Regions from separate parts of the Streptomyces sp. NPDC102490 genome, predicted to be linked through region 2. Evidence: riboswitches for the same ligand, from Rfam matches in the RefSeq annotation. Region 2 holds a riboswitch; each other region holds the start of a gene.
What was found. Region 2 has a riboswitch for cyclic di-AMP ahead of ACIRGB_RS20580 (C40 family peptidase). Riboswitches for the same ligand answer to the same signal wherever they lie in the genome.
Positions count from the first base shown of each region.

Region 1: linked by a shared signal. The riboswitch ahead of ACIRGB_RS32260 (transglycosylase SLT domain-containing protein) and the one ahead of ACIRGB_RS20580 (C40 family peptidase) in region 2 are both predicted to bind cyclic di-AMP.
Region 3: linked by a shared signal. The riboswitch ahead of ACIRGB_RS14745 (transglycosylase family protein) and the one ahead of ACIRGB_RS20580 (C40 family peptidase) in region 2 are both predicted to bind cyclic di-AMP.
Region 4: linked by a shared signal. The riboswitch ahead of ACIRGB_RS28830 (M23 family metallopeptidase) and the one ahead of ACIRGB_RS20580 (C40 family peptidase) in region 2 are both predicted to bind cyclic di-AMP.

Region 1 covers NZ_JBIWJU010000016.1:95,494-100,603, reverse strand. The annotation lists gene fahA (fumarylacetoacetase) at 1-1,114, opposite strand, end outside; gene ACIRGB_RS32265 (HAD family hydrolase) at 1,436-2,245, shown strand; gene ACIRGB_RS32260 (transglycosylase SLT domain-containing protein) at 2,269-2,760, opposite strand; cyclic di-AMP (ydaO/yuaA leader) riboswitch at 2,762-2,918, opposite strand; gene ACIRGB_RS32255 (polyprenyl synthetase family protein) at 3,702-4,712, shown strand; gene ACIRGB_RS32250 (outer membrane lipoprotein carrier protein LolA) at 4,970-5,110, shown strand, end outside.
Region 2 covers NZ_JBIWJU010000008.1:319,534-324,643, forward strand. The annotation lists gene ACIRGB_RS20570 (ATP-dependent Clp protease proteolytic subunit) at 1-444, shown strand, start outside; gene ACIRGB_RS20575 (hypothetical protein) at 452-760, shown strand; cyclic di-AMP (ydaO/yuaA leader) riboswitch at 1,088-1,310, shown strand; gene ACIRGB_RS20580 (C40 family peptidase) at 1,314-1,787, shown strand; gene ACIRGB_RS20585 (ATP-binding protein) at 1,758-2,270, opposite strand; gene ACIRGB_RS20590 (helix-turn-helix domain-containing protein) at 2,488-3,348, shown strand; gene ACIRGB_RS20595 (DUF397 domain-containing protein) at 3,358-3,609, shown strand; gene ACIRGB_RS20600 (8-amino-7-oxononanoate synthase) at 3,652-4,779, opposite strand; gene bioB (biotin synthase BioB) at 4,930-5,110, shown strand, end outside.
Region 3 covers NZ_JBIWJU010000006.1:85,491-90,600, forward strand. The annotation lists gene eno (phosphopyruvate hydratase) at 1-394, opposite strand, end outside; gene ACIRGB_RS14745 (transglycosylase family protein) at 681-1,418, opposite strand; cyclic di-AMP (ydaO/yuaA leader) riboswitch at 1,422-1,588, opposite strand; gene ACIRGB_RS14750 (transglycosylase family protein) at 1,772-2,800, opposite strand; gene ACIRGB_RS14755 (cytochrome P450) at 2,945-4,264, opposite strand; gene ACIRGB_RS14760 (nucleoside triphosphate pyrophosphohydrolase) at 4,261-5,110, opposite strand, start outside.
Region 4 covers NZ_JBIWJU010000013.1:195,659-200,768, forward strand. The annotation lists gene ACIRGB_RS28825 (GntR family transcriptional regulator) at 57-752, opposite strand; gene ACIRGB_RS28830 (M23 family metallopeptidase) at 882-1,646, opposite strand; cyclic di-AMP (ydaO/yuaA leader) riboswitch at 1,659-1,823, opposite strand; gene ACIRGB_RS28835 (M16 family metallopeptidase) at 2,015-3,403, opposite strand; gene ACIRGB_RS28840 (M16 family metallopeptidase) at 3,400-4,767, opposite strand; gene ACIRGB_RS28845 (DNA topoisomerase (ATP-hydrolyzing) subunit A) at 5,103-5,110, shown strand, end outside.

The DNA.
Region 1 (5,110 bases), on a different contig from region 2:
TCCGCTTGCCGTCGGGCAGTTCCAGCGGGTCGCGGCCGTTCCAGGTCAGTTCGAGCAGCGATCCCCGCTCCCGCTCGGCCGGCCCGCTCACCGTGCCCGAGCCGTAGAGGTCGCCGGTGCGCAGCGAGGCGCCGTTGACCGTCATGTGGGCCAACTGCTGGGCGGCCGTCCAGTACATGGTGGAGAACGGCGGCTCGGAGACGACGTGGCCGTTGAGGGCGACGGAGATCCGCAGGTCGTAGCCGCCGGGGCCGTCCTGGTCGTCGGCGGTGTCGTCCAGGTAGGGCAGCAGCTCGTGCGTGCGCTCGGGCGGCGCCACCCGCGCCTCCTCCAGCGCGTCCAGCGGGGTGATCCACGCCGACACCGACGTGGCGAAGGACTTGCCGAGGAACGGGCCGAGGGGCACGTACTCCCACGCCTGGACGTCCCGCGCGGACCAGTCGTTGAGCAGGCAGAGCCCGAAGACGTGCTCGCGGAAGTCGCCGAGCGCCACCGGACGGCCCGGTGCGGACGGCACCCCCACGACGAAGCCGACCTCGGCCTCGATGTCGAGGCGTACGGAAGGGCCGAAGACGGGAGCGGCGTCGGCCGGTGCCTTGCGCTGCCCGGACGGGCGTACGACGTCGGTGCCGGACACGACGACCGTGCCGGAACGGCCGTGGTACCCGATCGGGAGGTGCTTCCAGTTCGGGGTGAGGGAGTCGGCGGCGTCGGGGCGGAAGATCTGGCCGACGTTGCGGGCGTGGTGCTCGGAGGCGTAGAAGTCGACGTAGTCGGCGACCTCGAAGGGCAGGTGCAGGGTCACCGACGACAGCGGATGGAAGAGCGGTTCCAGGACCTCGCGGTGGGAGGGGACCGTCACCCACGCCGTCAGCGCGCGCCGCACGTCCGACCACGCCGTCCGCCCGGCCGCCAGCAGCGGGTTGAGGGTGGGCCGTGCGAGCAGGGAGGCGTACGGCGAGCCGAGAGCGTGGGCCGCCGCGCCCGCGTCGAGGACGTGGTCGCCGAGCCGGACGCCCACCGTCCGGTCGCGCGAGCCGGGGATCGAGAACACGCCGTACGGAAGGTTGTGCGGACCGAAGGGATCGCCCTCGGGGACATCGAAGGGGGGCATCAGGTGCTGCCTCGCTTTCGTGCTCGCCATGTGCGCCGTGCGCGCCGTGTCTGCGTGGTCGGGCCACACGTTACGGCTGACCCACCGGTCTTGGGCAGTGCGACCGGAGGTGGCGGCGCCCGGGACGGGATCTTGACGCGGTGGTGTGCACGGGGACCGGTGTACAGGCCCTGACCCGGCTTTAGCCGATGATGTGTCAGGTTTTGGGCAGGATCGGGCGCACTCGTGCATCCTCATTCCAGTTCGAGCGCATTCGCTACGCCCTCGTTCGGAAGCGGTCACGGGTGAGTCGGACGGGTGCGGTGTCCGTATTCTCTGATCATGGACCGCACCGCATATTCCCTCGTCGCCACCGACCTGGACGGCACGCTGCTCCGCGGCGACGACACCGTCTCCGACCGGTCGCTGGCCGCGCTGGCGCGGGTCGCCGGGGCGGGGGCGCGGCACCTGGTGGTGACGGGGCGGCCGGCCCCCCGGGTGCGCCCCCTGCTGGACCGGCTCGGCGGCACGGGACTCGCGGTGTGCGGGCAGGGCGCGCAGGTGTACGACGCCGGGGCGCACCGGATGCTGTGGTCGGTCACCCTGGACCGGGAGCTGGCCGAGACCGCGCTCGGCAAGATCGAGGCCGAGGTGGGCCAGGTGCACGCCGCCGTCGACCAGGACGGCGTCGACGGCCTGACGCTCATCGAGCCGGGCTACCTGATGCCCCACCCGACGCTGCCCGCGGTGCGCGTCGAGCGGCGCGAGCAGCTGTGGTCCAGGCCGATCAGCAAGGTGCTGCTGCGCCACCCCGAGCTGACCGACGACGAACTGGCGACGACGGCGCGCGCGGTGGTCGGTTCCCTCGCCACGGTCACCATGTCGGGGCCCGGCACCGTTGAGTTGCAGCCCTGCGGCATCACGAAGGCGACCGGCCTGGCGCTGGCCGCCGAGCACCTGGGCCTCGACCGGCGGCGGACGCTCGCCTTCGGGGACATGCCCAACGACATCCCCATGTTCCACTGGGCGGCCCGCGGCGTCGCCATGGCCGGCGCCCACCCCGAACTCAAGGCGGTGGCCGACGAGGTCACCACGACGAACGAGGACGACGGCGTGGCCGTCGTCCTCGAGCGGATCTTCGGTACCTCTTAGGCGAGGACCGGGCGGCGTACGGCTCAGTACGCGCTGAAGACGTTGTCCATCGAGCCGTAGCGGTCGGCCGCGTAGTTGCAGGCGGCGGTGATGTTGGCGACCGGGTCGTACGGGTCCCAGGAGGTGCCGGGCACGTGGTACGCCTGGAAGGTCGGGTCGATCACCTGGAGCAGACCCTTGGACGGGGTGCCGTTGACGGCGTTGATGTCCCAGTTGTTGATGGCGAGCGGGTTGCCGGAGGACTCCCGCATGATGTTGCGGTGAATGCCCTCGTAGGTCCCGGGGATGCCGTGCTGGGCCATGATGGCGAGCGACTCGCGGATCCAGCCGTCGAGGTTGTCCGGGTACGTCGTGGCCGCCTTGGCGGCGGTCGTGGCGGCGGCCGGGGTGGCCGCGGAGGCGGTGGTGGCGCCGATGAGCGGCAGCGCGAGCACCGCGGCGCCGGTGCCGGCCACCGCGAGCTTGCGGACGAGGCGGCTGGTGCGGGCGTGACGGTTCTGACCGTTGGCAGACATGTGTCCCTCTCCTTACGCCTACGAGGTGAGCTGTCGGGTTCGGGCGGGGAGGTGCCCGGCCGCGCCCCTGACGGGTACGGCTTCACCCCGAGCCGCTCCGGTGGTGACCGGTGCGGCGACTTACCTGGGTCCCCCGCTCCTGCCGGCGAGTGTGTTGGGTGGATGACTGTGCGACGGGCGGTGGCAGGATTCGGCGTCCGCCCGACAGGCCGGGAACGTATGCGAGAGCACATGTCCGGAACAAGTGCAGGAATCACCCAACGTGCCTGTTGACCTTGGTCTGAGGCGTTTGAGGCTCTTGATCCTTTGCTGTTGCCAAGCCTCAACTGGCTTGCGGGGCAAAGGGAGGGCACAGGTTCGGGCGGGGTTGCCTGCGGGCGGCCCGGAGTGAGCCAACTCACTGGCCTCAGTAAGCACGGCAAAACGGGCATTCGACTCAACTAGGCGCCAACCGGCCGCAGGTGGGGACGGCTTCGGGTGTCGAGCGGCGGGAGGAGGGAAGCGGGGTGGGGAGTGGACCGCCGGGGAGGCGCCTGCCGGTCCTGCCGGGCGGCCGTACGCGGACCGGTGCGAGCGGGTGTGCGCGGGCCGGTGCGTGTGGGCCGTTGCGCGCGGACCGGTGCGGGCCGGTACGGGCGCGTGTGGCGATCGGGTGACGTTCTCGAAGTGCGGGCCGTTGGGAGGAGTGGTGGGATCTTCGGTGGCGGCTTCCGGCCCGTCCGCCCTCCTGATCCGGCTCGTCCCCTCTGGCGATATCAATCAAAATCTGCTCATATCACCTGATCAAAAACATACCGTTCATGATCCGATACCGACCAGCCTGTAACGGTGGGCGCTAGCGGTGATCGAAACGTGACCGGATACGCTGACTTGAGTGGTGGCAGCGACCTATCGACAAACCAGGTAATCGCCAGTAGACACCAGCAGACAGGAGACCCCTCGTGACCGTCGTCGGGCCGTTCGGGCTGAGCGTGCGGGACCAGGCTCTGGAAGCCGATGTCCAGGCCGGATTGGTTGCTGTCGAGGAAGGGTTGCTCGAGGCAACCAAAAGCGAGGTGCCGTTCATCACGGAGGCCGCCCAGCACCTGGTGCGGGCCGGCGGGAAGCGGTTCCGGCCGCTGCTGGTGATGCTCTCGGCCCAGTTCGGCGACCCCTACGCCCCCGGGATCGTGCCCTCGGCCGTGGTGGTGGAGCTGACCCACCTCGCCACGCTGTACCACGACGACGTGATGGACGAGGCCGCCGTGCGGCGCGGGGTGCCCAGCGCGAACACCCGCTGGGGCAACTCGGTCGCCGTCCTCACCGGTGACTTCCTGTTCGCCCGCGCCTCGCAGATCCTCGCCGACCTCGGCCCCGAGGCGGTCCGTGTCCAGGCCCTCGCGTTCGAGCGGCTGGTCACCGGCCAGATCCTGGAGACGGCCGGCCCGCAGGACGGCCGCGACCCGGTCGACCATTACCTGGACGTGCTGGGCGGCAAGACGGGATCGCTGGTGGCGGTCTCCTGCCGGTTCGGCGCGATGATGTCCGGCGCCGACGAGACGGTGGTCGACGTGCTGACCCAGTACGGCGAGCGGCTCGGTGTCGCCTTCCAGCTGGCGGACGACGTCCTGGACATCGCCTCCGACTCCGACGAGTCCGGCAAGACGCCCGGCACCGACCTGCGCGAGGGCATCCCCACCCTGCCCGTGCTGCGGCTGCGCGAACGGGCGGCCCGGCGGGGGCTCGCCGAGGACGTCGCGCTGTGCGAGCTGCTCGACTCCGACCTGAGCGACGACGCGCGGCACGCCGAGGCGCTGCGCCTGCTGCGCGCCCACCCCGCGCTGGAGCAGGCCCGCAAGGACACCGTCCGGTACGCCAAGGACGCCCGGGCCGCGCTGGCCCCGCTGCGGGAGTGCGACGCGAAGGCCGCGCTGATCGAGCTGTGCGACGCGGTGGTGCACCGGGCCGGCTGACGGCCCTGCGGCCCGTGGCGCGCCGTCCGTCGCTCGTCGCCCCCTACGGGCCGGTGGACCCGCCGCCCCTCCGTGTCATCCCGCAGGAGTAGGCGGAGTTGAGCCCGCGGTCTGACGCTTGTGCTCCGGTGATTTGGTCAGATAGACACCACGGAAAAACACCAATCCTCACCGATTCGGGTGAGAATGGCGGCTCACGGGTGAACCGAGTGCGAGGTCGCGAGACAGCCGCCGCCGACGACGGAGGTAGGGCACACATGGCACCGATCGATACCGACGACAACACGACCGCCGGGGAGGGCGAGGAGCTGCGGGCCGGACGGCGCAAGGCCGCGCGGTACGTCGTCCCGGTCGCGGTGATCGGAGTGGCGGCCGCGACGATCGGGCTCGTCCCCGCG
Region 2 (5,110 bases):
GACATCGAGCTCTACGTCAACTCGCCCGGCGGCTCCTTCACCGCCATGACGGCGATCTACGACACGATGCGCTACGTCGCCTGCGACGTGGCGACGACCTGCCTCGGGCAGGCCGGTTCGTCCGCCGCGGTGCTGCTGGCGGCGGGCACCCCCGGCAAGCGCTCCGTCCTGCCGGGCGCCCGAATGGTGCTCCACCAGCCGGCGCTCACCGAACCGGTGCAGGGGCAGGCGAGCGACCTGGCCGTCCACGCCGACGAGTTGGTCCGCGTCCGCGCCCGCCTGGAGGAGATCCTCGTACGGCACACGGGCCGCAGTCCCGAGCAGGTGAGCGCGGACCTCGAGCGGGAAACGGTCCTCGACGCCCGACAGGCGCTGGAGTACGGCCTGGTGGACCGGATCGTCCCCGGCCGCAGGACCCCGCCCGCCTCGCCCGGCGCGAGGTGATCCGCCGGTGCTGCCACCCGAGTTGCCCCCGCTGCCGGCCCTGACCCGCGCCGAGGCCGAGGTCGTCGACGGCTATCTGGACGTCGTCGATCTGCTCGGGCGCATCAACCCCGGGCGGGACGGCGACACCTACGGCGCCCTGCGCGCCGCCCAGGCACTGGTCGGCAAGGCGGTGGCGCTGCGTGACGCGCTGGCGCTGATGCACCGGCGCGGCGAGACGGAGGTGCACGCCGCCACCCTGGCCCGGGCGCTGCGGGTGCTGGACGGAGAGCGCCGGACGGCGCGGGTCGGCCTCCCGCCGCCTTCCGGGAAGTGAGAAAGCCCGGTCGGCTGCGGCCCGGCGCCGGGTCGATGCGGCAGCGGGCCGAAACGGACCAAACGGCGTACCCCCTTTCGGCGTAGGGACACCGCCGATTGATGACCGGCCGGACTTGCGGCGCCCCGCGCCCGGCCGGTGCGACGCGCCACTCCGCCGCTGGTCCCGGGGCCGTCACCGGGCCCGGCGGCACGTCGAACACGGAGTGGCGACCCGAACGGGTGAGTGGGGTGTAACAACACAAAGGGCACGTTCCGTTGGGATTTTCTCCTCGCGGGGGACAAGATCCGTGACTGACGACAAGCCCCCGCCGCAGCGGCGGGGCGGTCCGGGCGGACGCCGAGTCCTGCCGCCGTCCGGACGACCGGTCGCGAGGGAAGTGGATCGGCAGGAGTGGAGGACCCGAGCACGACGGGTCGCCGGCACGGCCGCCTTTGCGAGAGGTGCCGGGCCGAGCGGTCCTTGGGGTGAAGCCGCACTCGTGCGGCCGGGCAACTTCGCCAGCCCGAATCCGACAGGTCATCCTTCACAGGCGGCTGACGAAGGGTTGCGCATGTCCGCGCTCAATCGTGTCCCGTCGCTGATGGCTCGTGCCGGTACGGCCTCGGCCCTCACCCTCGCCGCCGTGGGCGGCTCCGTCGTGGTCCCCGGTGCCGCCTCCGAGGCGGCCGCGGCGAGCCATGCGACCAAGGCCCTCAGGATCGCCGCTTCCAAACAGGGTTCCCCGTACCGCTGGGGCGCCATCGGCCCCCACCGGTTCGACTGCTCCGGCCTGACGCTGTACTCGTTCAAGAAGGCCGGCAAGAAGCTGCCACGCACCGCGGCGCAGCAGTACAACAAGACCCGCCACATCTCCGCCAAGCACCGCAAGGTCGGCGACCTCGTGTTCTTCCACTCCGGCCGGAGCGTCTACCACGTGGGTATCTACGCCGGGAAGGGCAGGCTCTGGCACGCTCCGAAGACCGGGGACGTGGTGCGGTTGCAGAAGATCTGGACGTCAGGCGTCTGGTACGGCCGGGTCAAGTAGCCCGCCCGCGGGAGTGACGGCGTTCTGCCCGGCCGTCACTCCCGCGGGTGCCGCCGGCCCGCTCGGGGGTGTCCAGGGCAGTTCGATGGAGACGGTCTTGCCCCCCTCGCGCGTGGGCCGGACCCGCAGCCTGCCGCCGCACTCGGCGGTCAGCCAGCGGATGATCACCATGCCCCGCCCGTTGTCCTGCTGGACGGCGGCGGGCAGCCGCTTGGGGAAGCGCGGATGGCTGTCGGTGACGCCGAGCCGCAACCGCTCGTCGTCGTCGAGGACGAGGTCCACCGTGAAGGTCGGCGACTGCCCGAACGTGTGCTGGACCGCGTTGGTCGCCAGTTCGGAGACGATGAGCCGCACGGTCTCGGACAACTCGGCGTCGCCCGGCAGCCCCCATTCCGCCAGGGTGCCGACCACATAGGTCCGCGCGGCGGCCACCGAGGCGGGATCGCTCGGCAGAGTGACGGATGCTTCCAGATGGTCTGCCATGGCGACGTCGTCCCTTTCTCACGGGACCGCAGGCCCGACACGGAGTGGATGGTTCGAGTACGGTCCCGGACTGGTGCTTCGCCGCCAGACTGCCATCACCTGACCCGTGAAGGGCGGCGATCCACCAAGATATGCATATATCTGTCGCTCGAAGCGGTGAACTCTGCGACGGCAGAGCGTATTTGGGCGGCGCATAAGGAGTAGGGGGAGTTGTCCCATGCAGCACGGTCCCGTGGTGCGCCGCCGGAAGCTGGGCGCGGAACTGCGCGCCCTGCGCATGGCGGCGGGCATCACCAGCGGCGAGGCCGCCCGGCTCGCGGGCTGGCACCAGTCGAAGGTCAGCCGGATCGAGACGGGGACGAGCGGGGTGAAACCGGCCGACGTGCGGTTACTGCTCGACGTCTACGGCGTGGACGACGAGCAGCTGCGGGGGCTGCTGGTGATGCTGGCGCGCTCCGAGGACGCGGGGGGACGCCACCACTGGTGGCACGCGTACCGCGGGGTGCTGCCACCGACCTACCGCGACTTCATCAGCCTGGAGTCGCAGGCCGGCGCGATGCGCACCCTGGAGACCACGGTGGTGCCCGGCCTGCTCCAGACGCCGGAGTACGCCCGCGCGGTGACGCGGGCCGCGGTGGACGGCATGCCGGCGGAACGGCTGGAGACGCTGGTGGAGGTCCGGCTGGCCCGGCAGGACGTGCTGCGCCGCGAGCCGCCCCTGGAGCTGACCGCGGTCCTGGACGAGGCGGTGCTGCGCCGGGAGGTGGGCGGGCCCGGGGTGATGGCCCGTCAACTGGAGCGACTGGTCGAGGCCGCTCGGCTCCCCCATGTCCGGCTCCAGGTCCTGCCGTTTGCCGCCGGGGCGCATATCGGCGTCACCGGCCCTTTCGTAATCTTCTCCTTTTCGAGCACTTCTGATCTGGACGTGGTTGTTCTCGACCACTTGACGAGTAGCCTGCACCTCGAACGGAAAGAAGACCTAGAGGCCTATACCGAGGCCTTCAACGCCCTTCTGATCCATGCCCTTTCGCCCGAGGACTCGTTGGACTTCATCGCCGCGACCGCGGCAGGCGCGTAAGGAGGCACCATGTCAGGCTTCATGTCCGAACGTTCCGAACGTCCTCGGAACATCCCTGTCAGCACCGATCTGACCGGTGTGCGGTGGCTGCGCAGCAGCTACAGCACCGGAGCGAACAACTGCGTGGAGACGGCCCGTCCGTCGGCCGGCCGCTGGGCCGGGCTGCTCGCCGTGCGCGACTCCAAGGACCCGGCCGGACCCGCCCTGCTCTTCTCCCCCGGGAGCTGGACGGCGTTCACCACCCGCGTCCACCGGGACTGACCCGGGCGGTCTCCGGACGGCACACGGCCGTGTCCCGCCGACTCATGGCCGCGTGTCGCCGATCACCCGTACAGCGCGTTCGATCTGATCCCCGGAGAGGTCCCCCCGAGCGGTCAGCCTGAGCCGTGAGATGCCGTCGGGCACCGAAGGAGGGCGGAAGCAGCCCACGGCCAGGCCGGCCGCCCGGCAGTCGGCCGCCCACCGCACCGCCCCCTCCGGGGAGGGCGCGCGCACCGAGACGACCGCGGCGTCCGGACGGACCGCGTCCAGACCCGCGGCGGTCAGGCGCGCGTGCAGCTCGGCGGCGACGGAACGGGCCCGCGCGGCCCGCTCCGGCTCGCGGCCCAGCAGCCTGAGCGCCGCCAGGGCCGCCCCCGCCGCCGCGGGGGCCAGTCCGGTGTCGAAGATGAACGTACGGGCCGCGTTGACCAGGTGGTCGATCACCCGGGCGGGGCCCAGCACGGCGCCGCCCTGCGCGCCCAGCGACTTGGACAGCGTGACGGTCACGACGACGTCGTCGCGGCCCGCGAGACCCGCGCCGTGCGGGGCGCCCCGGCCCCCGTCACCGAGGACGCCGAGGCCGTGGGCGTCGTCGACGACCAGTCCGGCCCCGTGCGCCCGGCACGCGTCGGCGAGTGCGGCCAGCGGCGCGGCGTCGCCGTCCACCGAGAAGACCGTGTCGGACACCGCGACGGCGGGTCCGTCGTGCGTCGCCAGTGCCTTGCGCACGGCGTCCGGGTCGGCGTGCCCCACGACCTGGGTGGTGCCGCGGGCGAGCCGGCACCCGTCGATCAGCGAGGCGTGGTTGCCCGCGTCGGAGACGACGAGGCTGCCGTGCGGGGCCAGCGCGGTGACCGCGGCGAGGTTGGCCGCGTAGCCGGAGGAGAAGACGAGCGCGGCCTCGAACCCGCAGAAATCGGCCAGTTCGCGTTCAAGTTCGGCGTGCAGCGCGGTCGTGCCGGTCACCAGCCGCGAGCCGGTCGCGCCGCCGCCCCAGGTCCGCGCGGCCGCGGCCGCCCCCTCGACGACCTCCGGGTGCCGGGCCAGTCCCAGGTAGTCGTTGCTCGCCAGGTCCAGCAGCGGCGACACCGCCGGGCGGGGACGCAGCACCCGGACGAGTCCGGCCTCGCGGCGCGCCCGGTCCTGCTCGTCGATCCAGCCGAACGCCATGGGGCGGCCCTCCGGTGTTTTGTAGGCAATGAACAGACATTAGCGGTCCGGCCACCCCCGCGAGGTGTGGCGATACCCACACGTCGATCTGTCAGTGTTGTGCGAAGTCTCCTTGGCCGCGGGCGGCCCCTTAGGACAGGATCGGCTCTCATGGATCTGCTGAACACGCTGGTGGACAAGGGGCTTCGGCGCGAGTCGCCGACCCGCGAGGAGGCGCTCGCCGTCCTCGCCACTTCCGACGACGACGTGCTCGACGTGGTGGCCGCGGCCGGAAAGGTGCGCCGCCACTGGTTCGGCCGACGGGTGAAACTCAACTACCTCGTCAACCTCA
Region 3 (5,110 bases), on a different contig from region 2:
GGAAGAGCGGCAGGTCGCTGGCCTCGGAGGCGGCGTGGGCGACGGCGAGGGAGACGCCGAGGATGGCGTTGGCGCCGAGCGAGCCCTTGTTGTCGGTGGCGTCCAGGTCGAACATGGCCTGGTCGATCAGGCGCTGCTCGGTGGCGTCGTAGCCGACCAGCTCCGGGCCGATCTGCTCGATGACGGCCAGCACGGCCTTCTCGACGCCCTTGCCGAGGTAACGGCTCTGGTCGCCGTCACGGAGTTCGATGGCCTCGAAGGCACCGGTGGAGGCGCCGGAGGGAACGGCGGCACGACCCGTGCTGCCGTCGTCGAGGCCGACCTCGACCTCGACCGTGGGGTTGCCTCGGGAGTCCAGGATTTCCCGGGCTACGACGACGTCGATGGACGGCACGAGCATCTCCTTCTTCAATGTGACGCTTCGGTGTGACGCGCGGGTCCCGCAGGACCGCGGCGGCTCTGCGGGACCGAGCCTAACCGGCTCCGGGCGATCGGCCAGCCGATCGCCCACCCGCTGGACAGAACCGAGAGTAAATTGTTTCCGAACGGAACAAAGACGTTTCCGGAAACCGGGACGGAACCGGGGGCGGGCCCCGGCGGGGGCGCGACGCGAAAAACCCGCCCCGGTGCGTACGGGGGGAACACGCACCGGGGCGGGAAGTCGCGGGAGCCGCCGCCGCTTACTTGAGGTGCAGCTGCTGGCCCGGGTAGATCAGGTCGGCCTGGTCGACGATGTCGTCGTTCAGCTTGAACAGCTTGGCCCAGCCGCCCTTGACGTCGTGCTCCGCGGCGATCGAGCTGAGGGTGTCACCCTTGACGACCTTGTACTCGCCGTCGCCCTTCTTGACCTTCTTGCCGGTCGGGGTGGTGACGGTCTTCTTCTCGGCCTTGTCGGTCTTCTGCTCCGCGGCCGGACGCTCGGAGGAGCGGGAGGCCTTCTGCTCGGTGGAGCGCTCGGCGGTGGAGCCGCTGCTCTGGCTCTGGGAGCTCTGCGAGCTCTGGGAGCTGCCGGAACCGCTGTCCTGCGAGCCGCCACCGGTGTTCGCGGCGCCCGACAGGCCGGTGCCGCAGACCGGCCAGGCACCCTTGCCCTGGCCCGCGAGCACCTTCTCGGCGATCTGGATCTGCTGGGACTTGCTCGCCTGGTCGGCGGTGGAGGCGTACTGCGTACCGCCGTAGGCGGCCCAGGTGGAGGCGGAGAACTGCAGACCGCCGTAGTAACCGTTGCCGGTGTTGATGGACCAGTTGCCGCCGGACTCGCACTGGGCGACGGCGTCCCACTCGGACGTGGTGGCGGCGGAGGCGTTGCCGGCCGCCATCAGCGGGGCGGCGACGGCGGCACCGGTGACGCCGGCGACGGCGATGACACGGGTGGCCTTGGACGGACGACGGTGCTTGCCCTTGCCGGAAAACAGCATGGTTGATCCCCTCACCGACGCCTGCGAGGTGAGCTGTCGGGTTCGGGCCGGTTGAGTTGCCCGGCCGGGTTCCTCGCGGAACTCGGCTCCACCCCTAGCCGCTCCGGCTCAACTGCCCGGTGTGGCGCTTACCTTGGGTCCCCCGCTCCTGCCTTCGGCGCTTGACGCGACGACTGTTCCCGTACGGCCGCTGGCAGGATTCGGCGTTGCGACTGTCGGGGCCCGCGGTGGCGAGCGGTCATGACCGTAGACACGCACTCCGCGGTTTTTCAAAGACGATCACGGCTTCTGAGACCTATCTCTCACGAGATCCAAAAGGGACATACAGTCTCTAACCGTGACGTGAACTCCCCCTACTTTTCGCCCGATTCGCCCGTGACCGTGAGCGTCTGACCGGGCAGGATGTGGTCGGGGTCGGCACCGACGACCGCCTCGTTGCCGGCGTAGAGCGCATGCCATCCGCCGTCGACGTCAAGGGAGTCGGCGATGGCCCACAGACTGTCGCCGGTGCGGACGACGTAACGGTCGCCTCCGGCGTCCCGCGCGCCACCGTCGCGCGAGGCGTGCCGCCCCGTCGCCGTGTCCGTGCGGCCCTCCTTCGCGGCGCCCTCGTCCGCGCTGTCGCCGCGGTGCCGCCCGTCGCCGGACGAGCCTTCGGTCTCCCGCGGTTCGGCACGGGCGGAGGAGTCGGATTCGGGGGAAGTGTCCGACTTGGTGGAGGGGTCGGCGTGACCGGACGCGCCGCCGGAACCGTCGGACGACGTGTCAGACGAGGACGAAGAAGAGGGCGAAGGGGACGAAGAGGACGCCTCGGGCGTCGACTCCGCCGTCCCGGTCGAGCCGGACGTTTCGGTCGAGCCGGATGACTCGGACGACGGGGACGACTCGGGCGATCCGGTGGTCGTGGGCGAGCCGGACGACTTGGTGGTGTCCGCCTCCCCCGAGGTGTCCGAACCCTCCGACGCCCCGTCACCGGCCGCGTCCGAGCCGCCGCCCGTGACCCCGGAGTCGTTGCCCAGGCCGGCGAGCAGACCGCAGGTCGGCCAGGCGGCGATGCCCTGGGCCGCGTGTATCTTCTCGGCGATTCTTATCTGCTGGGAGCGACTGGCCCGGTCGGCACTGGGGGCGTAGTCCAGGCCGCCGTACTGCTCCCAGGCGTCCTGGGACAGTTGCAGGCCGCCGTAGTAGCCGTTGCCGCTGTTCTGGCTCCAGGCGCCGCCGGTCTCGCACTCGGCCACCTGGTCCCAGGCCGCCGAGTCGGCCGCGTGGGCGCCGGTGGCGCCGAGCAGCGGGATCGCGATGGCGGAGCCGGTCACTCCGGCGGCGACGACCAGGGCGGGTGCCTGGCGGGGGCGGCGGTGACGACCGTTCCCGGAGAGCATGCGACGACCTTTCACGAGACGACGGGGGGTCACGTGGCGGATGACGCTCGACACCACGTTGATCCGTGAACGTATAGGGAGATCATCGGTTGTCACAAGTTCATGCCGCGCAGATCACGTGAAGATCACAGAGTTGAGCGCGTGTCACTTTTGCGTCGTCGACGGACCGTTGCCGGCCGATGACGCGAACGGCGTGAACGCCACCGGCAAGGTGCGCAGACCTCGCATGATGAGGCCGCCGCGCCAGCGCAGTTCGGCCGGGTCCGCGGCGAGGCGGAGGTCCGGCAGCCGGGTGAGGAGCGTGGCCAGCGCCGTCTGCCCCTCCAGCCGGGCGAGCGGGGCGCCGAGGCAGTAGTGGATGCCGTGGCCGTACCCGAGGTGCTGGCTGTCGCGGCGGGCGAGGTCGAGGGTGTCCGGGTCGGAGAACCGCTCCGGGTCCCGGTCGGCGGCGGCGAGGACGACGAGGACGGGGTCGCCGGCCGCGACGTCCTGGCCGCCGATGGTCAGCGGCCGGGTGGCGAAGCGCCAGGTGGCCAGCTCCACCGGGCCGTCGTAGCGCAGCAGTTCCTCGACGCCGGTCTCCAGCAGGCCGCGCTCCCCGGCGGCGAGGGAGGTCTGGAGCCGCGCCCGCTGCTCGGGGTGGGTGAGCAGGGCGTAGGTGCCGTTGCCGATGAGGTTGACGGTGGTCTCGAACCCCGCGAAGAGCAGGATGAAGGCCATGGCCGCGGCCTCGTTCTCGGTGAGGTGCTCGCCGTGGTCCGAGGCGCGGATCAGACCGGAGATGAGGTCCTCGCCGGGAGCCGGCTCGGGCGGCAGCGCGGCGCGCTTGCGGTGGATGAGCTCGGCGAGGTAGCCGCGCATCTTCTTCACCGACCGGGCGACACCGCCCCGCGGGCCGCCGCCGTGACGGATCATCATGCCCGCCCAGTCCCGGAAGTCGTCCTGGTCCTCGCGGGGGACGCCGAGCAGGTCGCAGATGGCGTAGATGGGCAGGGGGAAGGCGAAGTCGTGGATCAGGTCGGCGGAGCCGGTGGCGGCGAACCGGTCGATGAGGCCGTCGGCCAGCTCCTGCACCCGGGGCGCGAACTCGGCCACCCGGCGGGGCGTGAACGCCTTGCTGACCAGTCGGCGCAGCCGGGTGTGGTCCGGCGGGTCGATGTTCAGCAGGTGGGTCATCAGCTCGGCCTTCCGCTCTCCCGGAATGCCGGTCTTGCCCTTGGCGTGCGCGGGCTCGGCGTGGTGCGCCGGGTTCTTGGACAGCCGCGGGTCGGCGAGGGCCTGCTTGGCGTCGGCGTATCGGGTGACCAGCCATGCCTCCACCCCGCTGGGCAGCCGCGTGCGGTGCACGGGGGCGTGCTCGCGCAGCCAGGCGTAGGCCGGGTAGGGGTCGCTCGCGAACTCCCAGGTGAACAGCTCGGGGGCGGGACCGGCGGCGGGGCCGGGGACGGGCGGGCGGCCGGTCATCCCTCGACCGCCCTGATCGCGTCCCGGTAGGCGCGGGCCGCCGCTCTCAGGGCCGCCTCGGGGTCGGTGCCCTCGGACTCGGCGCGGGCGGCGAGGGCGAGCAGTTCGTAGCCGATGCCGTCGCCGGAGGGCAGCGGGACGTCGAGGCCCGCGGTGCGGACGCGGGAGGCGAGCTTGGCGGCGAGGGCGAGGCCGGGCTGGCCGAGGGGGACGCCCTCGGTGACCGAGGTGCGCTGCTTCTCGGCGGCCTTGGTGCGCAGCCAGTGCTCCCGGACCTCCTCGGGGGTGTCGGCCGTCGCGTCGCCGAAGACGTGCGGGTGGCGGTGGATGAGCTTGTCGACGATGGTGCCGGCCACGTCGTCCACGGAGAACGGGGCGTCGGGGTCCTCCTCGGCGATGCGGGCGTGGAAGACGACCTGGAGCAGTACGTCGCCCAGCTCCTCCCGCAGCTCGTCGCGGTCGCCGTCCTCGATGGCCTCGACGAGTTCGTACGCCTCCTCGATGGCGTACTTGGCCAGGCCCTGGTGGGTGCGCCGGGAGGACCAGGGGCATTCGACGCGGATGCGGTCCATGACCTGGACGAGGTCGAGGAGGCGGGCGCCCGGGAGGTCGTAGGAGGCGGGGAGCAGTTCGAGGTCGGGCATCGGGACGCGGCCGGAGCCGGCGAGTCGGGCCAGGCCGTCGGTGAGCGCGGGGTCGCCCTCGCCGGTCGCGACGACCACCGCGGTGCGGCCGCCGGCGCAGGCGTCCACCAGCTCCTCGGCGGTCGGGGCCGCCTCGTCGACCCGGATGCCCGCCTCGCGCAGGTACGGCAGCTGGGGGTGGGCTCCGTCGGCGCACAGGACG
Region 4 (5,110 bases), on a different contig from region 2:
CGGGGCAGCGGAAAACACCGGACGGAATTCCCCGCCCTTTGTATACGGCACCCGCGTTACCGACGCGGGCCCGCCGTGTTTACGGGATGTTGCGCATTCCTCACACTCTCCGTCCGCCCGCCGCCGGAGGCGAAGCGCAGCCGGTGCGCGGACGCCGACCGCTCGATGTGCAGGGTCATGAGCGCCCGCGCGCGTTCGCCGTCGCCCCGGGCCACGGCGTCGGTGATCGCGCCGTGCTCCGCCCAGTACTCCACCGGGCCGACCGGCGCCTCCACCACGTACATCCAGGCGATCTTGTGGCGGAGCTGGGTCAGCAGCGCCGTCAGGGAGGGGCTGTCCGCCGCCCGGGCGAGGGTCTCGTGGAACCAGCCGCCCAGTGAGCGCAGTTCCTCGCCGGTGCCCTGCCTGGCCCGTTCCTGCCCCAGTCTGACCAGGCCGCGCAACACCTTGAGGTGGGCCTCGGTGCGCCGCCGGGCGGCCCGGGAGGCCCCGAGCGGCTCCAGGAGCGTGCGCGTCTCCAGGAGGTCGGCGGCCTCCCGCTCGGTCGGCTCCGCCACGCACGCGCCCGCGTGCCGCCGGGTCACCACGAAACCCTCGGCCTCCAGCGTGCGCAGGGCCTCGCGGACGGGGACGCGGGAGACGCCGTAGCGGCGGGCGAGGAGTTCCTCGGTGAGCCGGCTCCCGCGGCCGTGTACACCGGAGACGATGTCGTCCCGGATCGCCGTGCACACCGAATGCGCCGGAATACGCATGAGCGACCTCCCCTTGACCCCCGTGAAACCCGGTGATTGACGTGTGCCGCACGAACCCAGGCCAATCAAGCGATATTAAATGCGAAAAGCCCCGGCTCGGGAAGCCGGGGCTTTCGGACGTCGTCTCTGTCAGACGTTCACGCCGTGGGAGCGGAGGTAGGCGACGGGGTCCATGTCCGAGCCGTACTCGGGGCTCGTACGGGCCTCGAAGTGCAGGTGCGGTCCGGTGACGTTGCCGGTGGCGCCGGAGAGGCCGATCTGCTGGCCCGGCTCGACCGACTGGCCGACCGAGACGCCGATGGACGACAGGTGCCCGTACTGCGTGTACGTGCCGTCGTGCATCTTGATCACGACCTGGTTGCCGTACGCCCCGCCCCAGCCGGCCTCGACGACGGTGCCGACGCCCACGGCGTGCACGGTCGTGCCGCTGGAGGCGTGGAAGTCGATGCCGGTGTGGCTGCCGGAGGACCACAGGGAACTGCCGGCCTGGTAGGCGGTGGAGACGTAGGAGGCGGTGATCGGCGCGACGAAGGTGTTGAGGCGCTTGCGCTCCGCCTCCCGCGCGGCGCGCTCCTTGGCCTCGCGCGCCTGCTTGGCCGCCTCGGCCGCCCGCTCGCGGGCCGCTTCCCGGGCCGCCTCGCGGGCGGCGGCGTCCGCGGCCGCCTGCTGCTGGGCGAGGGCCTGGGCGTCTATCTCGTCGGCGACGGAGTCGCCGATGGTGACGACCGGGGTGAGTCCGCTCTGCTCCACCGCGGGCTCGGCGGCGAGCGCGGGAGCCGCGAGGGTGCCGACGACGCCGGTGGTGGCGAGGGCCGCGACTCCCGCCGCGCGGGCGGTGGTGCGGTGCACCCGGCCGGTGCGCCGGTGCTTCCCGGTGGCGCGCGTGAACGCCATGTAGAGGCTTGTCCTTTCCTTCCCTCTCGCCTACCGGGTTAGCTGACGGGTTCGGAGGTGGAAGGTCTCCTACGGACCCCCTCGCGCTGCGCGCGGGCGTCCGATTCACCCCAGGGACTGCGTTGGGTCCCCGGCTCCCCTGGCTCGCGCCGTACGGGGACTCGGCGATGACTGTCCGGTGCCGCGGGTGCGGCGCACTGCCTGACGAACAGCCCGGAAGACGCTAAACGCGGCTGCGTTCAATTCTCAAACGCAACAGGCTTTTTGTAGCGCACGCCACAGGGCAGACGGGCAGCCATTCCCCCAATCCGGACAAACGGCGGCCCTGGTGACACTCCGGTCACCAGGGCCACTCCGCGCGCGGGTCGCTACTCGGCGGCCACCACGGTGACTTCGCCGATACCGAGGGCCTCGACGGGCTCCTTGATCTGCGCCGCGTCGCCGACGAGGACCGTCACGAGGCGGTCCACCGGGAAGGCGTTCACGACCGCCGCGGTGGCCTCCACGGTGCCCGTGGCGGCCAGTTGACGGTAGAGCGTGGCCTGGAAGTCGTCGGACAGGTGCTGCTCGACCTGGTCGGCCAGCGTGCTCGCCACGGCCGCCGCCGTCTCGTACTTCAGCGGCGCCACGCCCACCAGGTTCTGCACGGCCACGTCGCGCTCGGCGTCGGTGAGCCCCTCCGCGGCGAGCTTGCGCAGCACCGTCCACAGGTCCTCCAGGGCGGGACCGGTGTTGGGGGTGTCGACGGACCCGCTGATGGCGAGCATCGCGGCGCCCGTACCGTCCGGCGCGGAGCGCAGGACCTGGCCGAACGCCCGTACGCCGTAGGTGTAGCCCTTCTCCTCGCGCAGGACGCGGTCCAGGCGCGAGGTGAGGGTGCCGCCGAGGCAGTAGGTGCCGAGCACCTGCGCGGGCCACACGCGGTCGTGCCGGTCGGCGCCGGTGCGGCCGATCAGCAGCTGCGTCTGGACGGCGCCGGGACGGTCCACGATGACGACCCGGCCCCGGTCGTCGGCGGTCACCGGGGGGACGGGGCGCGGCTCGGCGGCCGAGCCGGTCCACGCGCCCAGGGTGTCGCCGAGCAGCGCGTCCAGGTCGACACCGGTGAGGTCGCCGACGACCACCGCGGTGGCCGTGGCGGGGCGGACGTGCCGCTCGTAGAAGGCGCGTACGGCGGCCGAGTCGATGGCCGCGACCGTCTCCTCGGTGCCCTGGCGCGGGCGCGACATGCGCGAGTCGGCCGGGAACAGCTCCTTGGAGAGTTCCTTCGCGGCGCGCCGGGAGGGGTTGGCCAGCTCGTGCGGGATCTCGTCGAGCCGGTTGCGCACCAGCCGTTCGACCTCGCCGTCCGCGAAGGCGGGCGCCCTGAGGGCGTCGGCGACCAGGCCGAGGGCCTTGGCCAGGCGCGAGGCGGGCACCTCCAGGCTCAGCCGGACGCCGGGGTGGTCGGCATGCGCGTCGAGGGTGGCGCCGCAGCGCTCCAGCTCGGCGGCGAACTCCTCCGCCGAGTGCTTGTCGGTGCCCTCCGAGAAGGCGCGCGCCATGATCGTGGCGACACCGTCGAGACCGGCGGGCTCGGCCTCCAGGGGGGCGTCGAGGAGCACCTCGACTGCGACGACCTGCTGGCCGGGGCGGTGGCAGCGCAGCACGGTGAGGCCGTTGTCGAGGCGGCCGCGCTCGGGGGCGGGGAACGCCCACGGCTTGGGCTCGCCGGCCTGCGGCTGGGCGTGGAATTCCATGGTGGCGAGCTCGGTCACTTGGCCGCCTCCTCGTTCTCGTCGGTGGCGTCGGTCGGGTCGGCGCCGGTCTCGTCGGCGGGGGCGGTGGGCTCGTAGACGAGCACCGCGCGGTTGTCGGGGCGCAGGCGGGCCTTGGCGACCTCCTGGACCTCCTGTGCGGTCACCTCGAGGACCCGCTGCACGGCGGTGAGGGCGAGTTGCGGGTCGCCGAACAGGACGGCGTACCGGCACAGTTCGTCCGCGCGGCCCGCGACCGTGCCCAGGCGGTCCAGCCACTCGCGCTCGAGCTGGGCCTGGGCGCGCTCCATCTCCTCGGCCGTGGGGCCCTCCTCGGCGAACCGGGCCAGCTCCTCGTCGATGGCCGTCTCGATGACCGGGACCTCCACGTCACCGGACGTCTTCACGTCCAGCCACCCCAGGGAGGGCGCCCCGGCGAGCCGCAGCAGGCCGAACCCGGCGGCGACGGCGGTGCGGTCGCGGCGTACGAGCCGGTTGTACAGGCGGGACGACTCGCCGCCGCCCAGGACGGTCAGGGCCAGGTCGGCCGCGTCGCACGCGCGCGTGCCGTCCTCCGGCAGGCGGTAGGCCGCCATCAGGGCACGGGCCGGGACCTCCTCCTCGACGATCTCGCGCAGCTGCCCGCCCATGACGTCGGGCAGCGAACCGTCGCGGGGAGGCTGCTTGCCGTCGTGCGAGGCGATGGAGCCGAAGTACTTCTCGATCCAGGCGAGCGTCTGCTCCGGGTCGATGTCGCCGACGACCGACAGCACCGCGTTGTTGGGCGCGTAGTAGGTGCGGAAGAACGCGCGCGCGTCCTCCAGGGTCGCCGCGTCCAGGTCCGCCATCGAACCGATCGGCGTGTGGTGGTAGGGGTGCCCCTCCGGGTAGGCCAGGGCGGTCAGCTTCTCGAAGGCCGTGCCGTAGGGGACGTTGTCGTAGCGCTGGCGCCGTTCGTTCTTGACGACGTCCCGCTGGTTCTCCATCGACTCCTCGTCCAGGGCGGCCAGCAGGGAGCCCATGCGGTCGGCCTCCAGCCAGAGGGCGAGCTCCAGCTGGTGGGCGGGCATGGTCTCGAAGTAGTTGGTCCGCTCGAAGCTGGTGGTGCCGTTGAGCGAGCCGCCGGCGCCCTGCACCAGCTCGAAGTGGCCGTTGCCCTTGACCTGTGCGGAGCCCTGGAACATGAGGTGCTCGAAAAGGTGAGCCAGGCCGGTACGCCCCTTGACCTCGTGGCGCGAGCCGACGTCGTACCAGAGGCACACCGCCGCGACCGGGGTCAGGTGGTCCTCGGAGAGCACCACGCGCAGGCCGTTGGCCAGGCGGTGTTCGGTCGCTGTCAGGCCGCCGGAGCCTGCCGGGGCTGTGGCCGTGTGACCCATGGGCATGTACGTCCCTTCGATCGCGAGTTCCTGGTGGAGTCACGGGGTGAACCACCGGGTGGAATCAGTGGGCGGAACTGCGGAATTCCGCCGATCCTGCCACTGTATGCAAGCGTGCGGGCCGCCGGTGGAGTTCCCGGACCTCGTACGCCGAGAGCGAGAACGCGGTGGGCGGGCCGCCGGGGACGGCGGCGCGGACGGCACCCCGGGACGAGGGCGTACTCTGCGGGCAGCGCCGGGCCGGCAGCCCGTGACGGGTCCTGGTCGGTCGCTGTCAGTGCCGCAGTCCACAATGGACCGCGTCAGATCACCGTTCAAGCTTCAGCAAGGAGCCGGCAGCGATGGCCCG